DNA from 4 places in the Fusibacter sp. QWL-12 genome. Region 3 is predicted to be linked to each of the others. Evidence: riboswitches for the same ligand, from Rfam matches in the RefSeq annotation. Region 3 holds a riboswitch; each other region holds the start of a gene.
The links. Region 3 has a riboswitch for cobalamin ahead of AC4PID_RS11665 (sirohydrochlorin chelatase). Riboswitches for the same ligand answer to the same signal wherever they lie in the genome.

Region 1 (2,205 bases), 470 kb from region 3:
ATTGTTAAACCCCTTCATAAATTTTCCTCCCTCATTTTTTATAACAAAAAAACCGACCTTAAATATGTCATATGACATATTAAGATCGGTTTTACTTTTCAGCCAGATAATTATCTCTCTTTTAGTCCAACCAAGCTATTCGTTCAAATCACTTTGATGCATAATTTTCATTTTATATACAAAAATATCATTTAAGAAATCAACTTCTAATTTATAGAAACTAAATTGAAACTGATCGTTGATTTTATTTAAAAATTTATACTCCGTATTCAAACAATCTCTTTGATAAAAGCTAGTAAATACTTCAATCGCTTCATCTCCAAAATTCTCAATTAAATAGCGTTCGTATTCAGTGACAACCCCCTGTAATACCACGTGAAGCTCTTCTTCATAATATTTTATATATATATTCTTAGGGCCCTTTCCGTTGATACTTTTTATTATGTCTGTAAACGCCTTTAGAAACCTGCTTTTATCATCATTCGAAAAAATCAACTCATCACCACATGAATAAATTATTACAATATACAATTTCATTATAAAACTAAAACCATTTATTTGCAAGTATACTTGCGGAAGTTAATTTATTCTTCATTTTTTTGTAAATAATTCCCTAGAATTCACCTTCACAATTGAATCATTTTAATTAACTCAGGAAATTGGGGGATTCAAACACAACTAAAATTATTTTTAATTTCAATTGATATTTTCTTATCAACCCATTATAATTAGAGTCGTAATTAAAAATAGAAATAGGTGCAGTAGGTTTTTCTACTGTTAAAAGGAAAGTGGAGTGTAAATCTCCCACGGTCTCGCCGCTGTAATAGAAGAGTCTTTTCCGTAGTGCCACTGGGTAACTGGGAAGGTGGAAAAGATGTTGATGCTTAAGTCAGAATGCCTGCCATTTCTTGTATCTGTAAACTCTACGAAGATATAGAGGAGATACACGGTTGAAGTGCGCCTATTCTGGGCATCTGAAAACCTTGTTGCTATGAGCTTTGATGACATGGCCTCTCGAATTCGTTTCGAGAGGTCTTTTTGATTTTAATTTATTATGAAAGCAGGAATCAAATGAAACTCATCGCATTATCATATATCTTGATCATGATTATGATCATCTTCGCAAACGTCCTAAAATCAGCAAAGACGCAAGGTAAAAAACATCATCATCACGGTGAATCGCTCTCAATCGATTACTATGCCTATCAATCGGGATTAAAACACTGGCACCCAGTACTAAAGTCAGTTCTTTCAATCTCACTTCTGTTGATGGGAATCGGATTCGATTCTGCGCTGGTCTCCACGATGATCTTGGTGACAGCGATGTTTCTTGTGGTCGTTATCGGCAAACTGAGTCTGGTTCAGTATTTGAGAGTTCTTTCAATTCCGATAACTTTCATACTTCTGAGTCTATTGACGATTAGTGTCGATTATAGCACGCTGGTGCCTTCCGGTTTATCGGTCAGATTTTTGAGTGGGTATCTCTATACAAATCTTGATCTTCTGAAAGCAGCTGGATTATTGGGATTAAAAATGTTTGCAGCCATTAGCTGTTTGCAGATGTTGGCGCTTACTACGCCATCTTCAGAGGTAATCTTAGTACTAAAAAAGTGTCATCTTCCAAGCTTGATCATAGAGCTGATGGCACTGACTTATAGGTTTATTTTCATACTACTAGACGTTACGATGCGTATGAAAAATGCTGCTGAGTCGAGGAATGGTTATGTCGACTATAAAGCCTCCCTGAGGACGTTTAGTCAAATCGCAGCTGGGCTACTCATTCAATCTATTAAAAAGGCCAATCAATACTATATTGCAATGGAATCCAGATGTTATGAAGGTGAATACCATTACTACGAGGAAGAAAGGTACTTTAATCCTAAGCTTTTAGCAACAGTATCTGTTCTCGTCAGTTTCATTTTCATGGTAGGGCTAAATTCATACTTAAGGGGATAAAATGCGCACTGAAACCATACTTGAAGTCAAACAGTTAAAATATACCTATGGCAGCGGTACGAATGCTTTAAACGGCATTGACCTCATCATTAGTGAAGGCGAAAAAATCGCCGTTATCGGCGCCAATGGTTCTGGAAAATCTACCTTCTTTTTAAATATAAATGGGGTTTATTCGCCTGACGAAGGGTCGATCCTTTATCGCGGAACTGAGCTTAATAAGGGCAGTCTTAAAAATCTTAGAAAGCACAT
Region 2 (2,205 bases), 470 kb from region 3:
CTTTTGCCATTTGCGTCGCTACATTTAAAAGTCCTAGACCATTAATTTTCACTTCTTTTGATTCTACGCCATAATTATCCTCTATGGTTTGTCCTAGGATTTGGTAACCACCACAGACGCCTATGAGCTTCTTACCTTGTCTATGGTATCTGTAAAGTGCTTGCTGAAATCCATATTCACTTACAAATCGCATGTCGTGAATCGTATTTTTACTTCCAGGAATGATAATGAGGTCACAATCGCTCACTTGCTCTGCTTCTGTTAAATAATTCAGGTTTACATCGGGTTCGATATCAAAAACAGTAAAATCAGTAAAATTGGACATATAAGGGAGTTTAACCACTCCGACTTTGATATCGCCTTTTTTATTTGCATTAAACCTTTCAGTCACGCTGTCTTCATCGTCTATTTTTAAGTTTTGGATATGCGGAATAACACCAACACATGGGCGATCGATTAGCTTTTCAAGCATTTCAACGCCTGGCATAAGTAAGCTAACATCCCCTCTAAATTTGTTGATCAAAAATCCTTTGACACGCTTCTGCTCAGATTCACTCAAAAGCATAAAAGTACCATATAATGAAGCAAAAACGCCACCTTTGTCCACATCTCCGATTATGATCACATCAGAATCAACGAGCTCTGCTAAGCCCATATTGACGATATCTCGCGATCTGAGATTGATCTCAGCTGGTGACCCTGCGCCTTCAATGACGACAACCTCATACTGATTTGCCAAAGCATCAAAAGCTGCCTTTACATGGGGAATTAAGATTTCTTTAGCTGAAAAATAATTAAGTGCATCCATATTGGTAAATACGACGCCATTTAATATGACTTGGCTACCCACATCACTTGTAGGCTTTAATAAAACAGGGTTCATTTCCACAGTTGGTTTAATACGTGCTGCCTCAGCTTGAACCACTTGCGCACGCCCCATTTCTTTTCCGTCTTCTGTAATAAAAGAGTTCAATGCCATATTCTGTGATTTATAGGGTGCTACTTTTATGCCTTCGTCATTCAAAATACGACACATAGCAGCCACAATTAAACTTTTTCCAACAGATGAACCCGTACCCTGAAACATAATTTTTTTCGCCATATTTCCCCCAAATAATCTATAAAAAACGCCATTAATATATAAGAAAATGTTTTCTTGTATAAAAAAAACAGCACACGAGGAAAACGTGTGCTGGTATCTACCATTCCACATAACTTCCCTCCGAAGTATTGGTTATATTACATCAAGGCAGGTTTCCTGGCTTATAGTTCACTTTACTTTCCGACCTTCCCGATAATCGGTGGTATTCCGGATTTCATCCCTAATTACAGTAGCGGGGGCTGCAGAGGATTTCAACCTCTTTCCCTCTTAGCTTATGGCTAAGCACCTAGATGGCTATTCAATTAAACTCATTATAATCTTGTGACAAATAATTGTCAAGCTATAAACAAAATATTTATGCCCTTCTAATTAAAAATATACTATATTTAGATCGAGACATACAATAACGATCAATATATAGTATATTATTTAATCTGTTACTTTTCAAGATGTTCTTCAATAAAATTCAAAACTTCTTTTGCATGACCGACCGCTTTTATGTCGCGAAACTCTTTCACACATCTCAAACCTTCATTAAAAATGAATGTTGATCTTACGGTCCCCTTCACTGCTTTTCCATACATTTTTTTATCCTTGATAACATCAAAATCAGTTAGCAATAATTTATCTTTATCACTAATTAGCGTGAACGGAATTTGATATTTGTCTTTAAATTTTTCATGTGAACTCAGCGTATCTTTACTAATGCCATAAACATGATATCCGAGCGCTCGAAAATCATCATATAGTTCACCAAACTCTATCGCTTCGGTTGTACAAGCAGAAGTATTATCTTTAGGATAAAAATAGAGAACAAAATTTTGATTTTTTAATAAGTCCAAAGTAATCACTTTATTACCAGTTGCAGGTAACTCAATTATCTCTTTAAAATACGACATTTTATGCCTCCAAATAATTGTATTTAACTGTATTATACCCTTGTTCAAGAAAAAAAACATTATTTTTCTCAAGCATTTTATTGTCACTGTGATTAACCTATGCTATAATCCTTGTAATGCAAACGACGTACAGTTGTACGCGATAGAAAGACAGGGAGGCAATATGGAAAAAGGTAATTTTTTAATGATTCACATTAATGTTCT
Region 3 (2,205 bases):
GTCAGGGTCATCGCTTGACCTGTCAACCTACATGGGCTTTATATCTGCAGGGATTGCCATTGCATTAAGAGAGATTTTTACCAATATCGCTGCATGGTTCATCATTATCTTTCAAAAGCCATTTGAGGTTGGTGATCGCATTAGCGTGGATGGTAGAAGTGGTGATATTATTGATATCAAACTATTTCAAATCGTGTTGCTTGAAGTGTCATCTGCACAGTACGGCGAACAAAGTACAGGGCGGATCGTTCATATCCCGAACAACTATCTTTTTCTACACGCCATAAGCAATGCCAACAAAGGCTTTGATTATATTTGGAATGAGATTGATGTCGCCATTTCGCTAGACAGTGACTGGGAGAGTTTTAAGTCCATGCTTGAGACGGTGGCTAACAAGCAATCGCTTCATATAACTTCAGATGTAAAAGAGAGCTTACATGAAGCTTCAAAAAGGTATATGCTCTACTATAAGAACATTACGCCAATCGTCTATGTCAAGGTGAGAGAAGGTGCGATCGTTTTAACCGTAAGGTATCTCTGTGAAACGAGAAGAGCAAGAGTGACGGAAGATGCCATGTGGCAAGAAATTCTAAAAGGGGTAAAAGAGCTTGAGGCTGTCAAATTAATATAATGAAATACTGAAGTCTAAGAAAAAAAACTTTGATAATTAATAGACACATGTTATGATGATATAGAACTGAATAACCGTTTTCGGTCCTTTATATAAGGATAATAGGGAATGAGGTTAAAATCCTCAGCAGCCCCCGCTACTGTAAAGACGTACGAAATCTCAAATGCCACTGTTTCATGGGAAGGCGAGAAATTAGGATGATGTCTAAGCCAGGAGACCTGCCAAAACGTATTTTACAATGCAATCTCGGTGGGAGGTTTACTTGATACTACTTTACGTATTGAAAACACGCCCATTGGCGTGTTTTTTTATTTTTGCTACAAAGATTTTTTATGAATACACGCCATAAACGGATTATATAACTGATGGAGGAAAGAATGAAAGCGATATTAATCATTGCGCACGGCAGTAAGGTAAAAGAAACGGATTTGATCATGGAAAGCTATATGAACGCACTCAAACAGCGTCATCCAGAAGTGAAATTTGAAAAGTGCTATCTACAATTGATGGCGCCGTTATTATTGGATGCAGTGGAGAAGTTATATAACGAGGGTGTAACAGAAATTAAGGCGTTTCCTTTCTTCCTATTTAATGGCAATCATATAAAGGAAGATATTCCAGCGGAACTGGACAGTCTTAAAGAAAGATTTTCTGACCTTAAAATTGAGTTTTTAGAGAATATTGGCTTTGATGAGAAGCTTGTGGATGTCATCTGTGAAAGAGTAGGTCTATAGGATGTCTTATATAAAAAAACCAATGATGATTGAAAGTACGAGCTTTGATATCATCGATGACATTATAAAAGAAGAAGGTAGAGTCTATCCAAGTGATTCTGAGATACATCGCCTTATTTTCAGACGCGTCATTCACACCTCAGCAGATTTTGATTATTTGGATAATCTAAAAATAGATCCTGAATTTATCGATGTGTTTGAAAGCGTAATCAACACACCGCTTACAGTTTATACCGATACACAAATGGCACTTTCTGGCATTAACAAGGCAGCTTTTGGTAAGTTACCATGGGAATTAAAATGCCTTGTGGGTGATGAAACTGTAAGAGCGCTTGCAAAAGAGGAAGGCATCACAAGATCTATGGCGGCGGTAAGTGTTGCTCTTCAGAGCGAAGGTAAGAAACTTTTCGTTATTGGCAATGCGCCCACTGCAATATTCAGATTGTTAGAAGCAGATGAAAAAACACTTTCTGACGTGGTGGGTGTGATCGGTGTACCGGTGGGCTTCGTCGGTGCAGCAGAATCCAAGGAAATGCTCTATGAACATGTGATACCAAGTATCGCTGCGCTGGGGAGAAAAGGTGGCAGTAACGTTGCTGCAGCTATCGTCAATGCACTGATGTACTATTTTGTTGGGAGAAATGAGTAATGATAATACTGGGTGAGGATGGCAAGGAACTTAAAACAGGATATACCACAGGTAGTTGTGCAACCGCAGGTGCACTTGCAGCGATGCTACTCTTGACAGAACAAATGGATGTGCCTGCTGTTGCCATAACTTTACCTTCAGGAGACGCATTACAAATTCCTGTTGAAGAAACAAGACAGCTATCGCAAAAC
Region 4 (2,205 bases), 1.7 Mb from region 3:
TGCAGGTGCATTAACAAAACCGAGTGTTCTATTGCAAAAGGCCAAACCACCCATAAAAAGCTCAACATCTTCAAACTGGCTATTAATTGCAATATAACCAATTCTCTCGCCAGCAAGTCCAAGTGATTTAGAATAAGAATTTACCATTACAGAGTGTCTGAAGTAGTTGTGAATGTTTGGAACAACAACACCATCATATACAAGCGCTTTGTATGGTTCATCAGAAATCAAGTATATTTCTCTACCAAATTTTTCTTCAGCCTCAGTTAATACGCGTCCAATCCCTTTAAGGGTCTCTTCTGAATAGATGACACCAGTAGGGTTATTCGGTGAATTAATAATTACCGCACGTGTTTTTTCCGTGATGACAGACTTGAATGCCTCTAAATCTGGTTCAAATGTCTTTTCATCCGTTTTTAAGATGACTGGAACACCATTGTGATTATTAATATAAAAAATGTACTCAGCAAAATAAGGCGCAAATATAATCACTTCATCTCCAGCATCCATAACCGTTCGCAGAAGTACGTTGATTCCACCTGCTGCGCCAACAGTCATAAGGACATGCTCCTTTGCAATTGGCTGATCGATATCTCTATTGATTGCATCCGCTACCTTTTGTCTAACTTCAGGAAAGCCTGCATTATCCATATATCTATGTGCACCTGGTGTGTCAGCGTTTACAACACTTTTCAACTTATCAGTAACTGATTTAGGGGGTTCAAAATAGGGATTTCCTAAGCTATAGTCATAAACGTTGTCTTCGCCAAATTGCGCCTTGAGCTTGCTCCCCTCAACAAACATTCTTCTGATCCAAGACGCATTCTGTAAATTCTCGCGTACCTCTTTTGAAATCATGATTAACGCCTCCTTATCTATTTTCCTATACTATTATAACATGAAATTGTGCTTATGCAATTTTTTAATAAGGATTAAAATAATTTTATAAATTGACTTGTCTCTCATTCTACGCTAGAATGTAAATGTTATAGGTGCCAATAAATTGGAGAATAGGGAATTAGGTGAAAGTCCTAAGCGAACCCATCACTGTAAGACGGAGCGATCGCATATGCCACTGGGAAACTGGGAAGGCGCGATACGCATTGATGTTGAGCCAGGAGACCTGCCTGTAGTTGAATCAATGGACGACGGTAAAGTTCATTACCCAAGGGATAAGTTTATTCTAAATGATAAACTTACATTGAGGTAATGGGCTTTTTTTTCTGTTGAATTCAGTTCAGACTCACTTTATTGCCCCTAAAAAATTATTTTTGGAGGCCATTTATGAAAGCTTTTACAAACGAATTAAAACAAAAAATCCAACCACTCTGTATGGAAAAGATGACCGCTACACGTCAACGTGTCGATCAACTGGTCAAACCACAAGGCTCACTAGGTGCTCTTGAAGAAATCGCAGTTCAATTGTCTGGGATCTATAAAACCGAAAGACCTACAATTGAAAAGAAAGCAGTCATCGTCATGTGTGCCGATCATGGTGTCTGTGAAGAAGATATAGCATCAGCACCTCCAATTGTCACATGGGTTCAATCCCTTAACATTGCTAAAGGGGTAACAGGTGTAGGTGCATTGGCGAAGCATACCAGTACAACTGTATATGCTGTAGATATCGGGATTAATTTTCAAGAAAAACATCCCTCTCTCATTGATAGAAGAATAGCTAACGGAACTAACAATATCGCTAAATCAGATGCTATGACTACGGAGCAAGCTCTAGAGGCAATCCAAATTGGTATTGAAATGGTACGGATTGCAAAAGAAGAGGGTCATAATCTTATTGCAACAGGCGAAATGGGAATTGGGAATACAACGCCTTCCACTGCTCTTCTCTCTGTCTTAAGTGGTAAATCACCTGAAGAAATCACAGGCGTTGGTGCGAACTTTCCAATTGAAAAGCTATCACATAAGGCATCTGTCATTAGACGTGCCATCGAATCAAAATCAAAGTCACAACTGGAAAACCCAATAGAGTTATTGGCTGCACTTGGTGGATATGATATTGCCGGTATGACCGGAATCATGCTCGGAGGCGCTATCTATCGTGTACCAGTAGTTGTAGATGGCTATATATCAACCGTTTCGGCCTTAATCGCAAAAAAAATAAACCCAGATGTAGTCGCTTTCCTTTTTGCCTCACATGCTTCTGAAGAAAAAAGTGCAAGTTTGGCTACTGAGTTACTCGGTCTT

Region 1: linked by a shared signal. The riboswitch ahead of cbiQ (cobalt ECF transporter T component CbiQ) and the one ahead of AC4PID_RS11665 (sirohydrochlorin chelatase) in region 3 are both predicted to bind cobalamin.
Region 2: linked by a shared signal. The riboswitch ahead of AC4PID_RS13745 (cobyric acid synthase) and the one ahead of AC4PID_RS11665 (sirohydrochlorin chelatase) in region 3 are both predicted to bind cobalamin.
Region 4: linked by a shared signal. The riboswitch ahead of cobT (nicotinate-nucleotide--dimethylbenzimidazole phosphoribosyltransferase) and the one ahead of AC4PID_RS11665 (sirohydrochlorin chelatase) in region 3 are both predicted to bind cobalamin.

What each region holds. Positions count from the first base shown of each region.
Region 1 covers NZ_CM178745.1:1,926,142-1,928,346, reverse strand. The annotation lists gene AC4PID_RS09430 (methyl-accepting chemotaxis protein) at 1-18, opposite strand, end outside; gene AC4PID_RS09425 (Na-translocating system protein MpsC family protein) at 136-537, opposite strand; cobalamin riboswitch at 738-920, shown strand; gene cbiQ (cobalt ECF transporter T component CbiQ) at 1,072-1,956, shown strand; gene AC4PID_RS09415 (energy-coupling factor ABC transporter ATP-binding protein) at 1,958-2,205, shown strand, end outside.
Region 2 covers NZ_CM178745.1:2,862,750-2,864,954, reverse strand. The annotation lists gene AC4PID_RS13745 (cobyric acid synthase) at 1-1,102, opposite strand, end outside; cobalamin riboswitch at 1,232-1,407, opposite strand; gene AC4PID_RS13740 (peroxiredoxin) at 1,540-2,001, opposite strand; gene AC4PID_RS13735 (ACT domain-containing protein) at 2,165-2,205, shown strand, end outside.
Region 3 covers NZ_CM178745.1:2,396,403-2,398,607, forward strand. The annotation lists gene AC4PID_RS11660 (mechanosensitive ion channel domain-containing protein) at 1-631, shown strand, start outside; cobalamin riboswitch at 696-871, shown strand; gene AC4PID_RS11665 (sirohydrochlorin chelatase) at 1,009-1,365, shown strand; gene AC4PID_RS11670 (precorrin-8X methylmutase) at 1,367-2,014, shown strand; gene cbiD (cobalt-precorrin-5B (C(1))-methyltransferase CbiD) at 2,014-2,205, shown strand, end outside.
Region 4 covers NZ_CM178745.1:729,070-731,274, forward strand. The annotation lists gene AC4PID_RS03935 (pyridoxal phosphate-dependent aminotransferase) at 1-858, opposite strand, end outside; cobalamin riboswitch at 974-1,145, shown strand; gene cobT (nicotinate-nucleotide--dimethylbenzimidazole phosphoribosyltransferase) at 1,285-2,205, shown strand, end outside.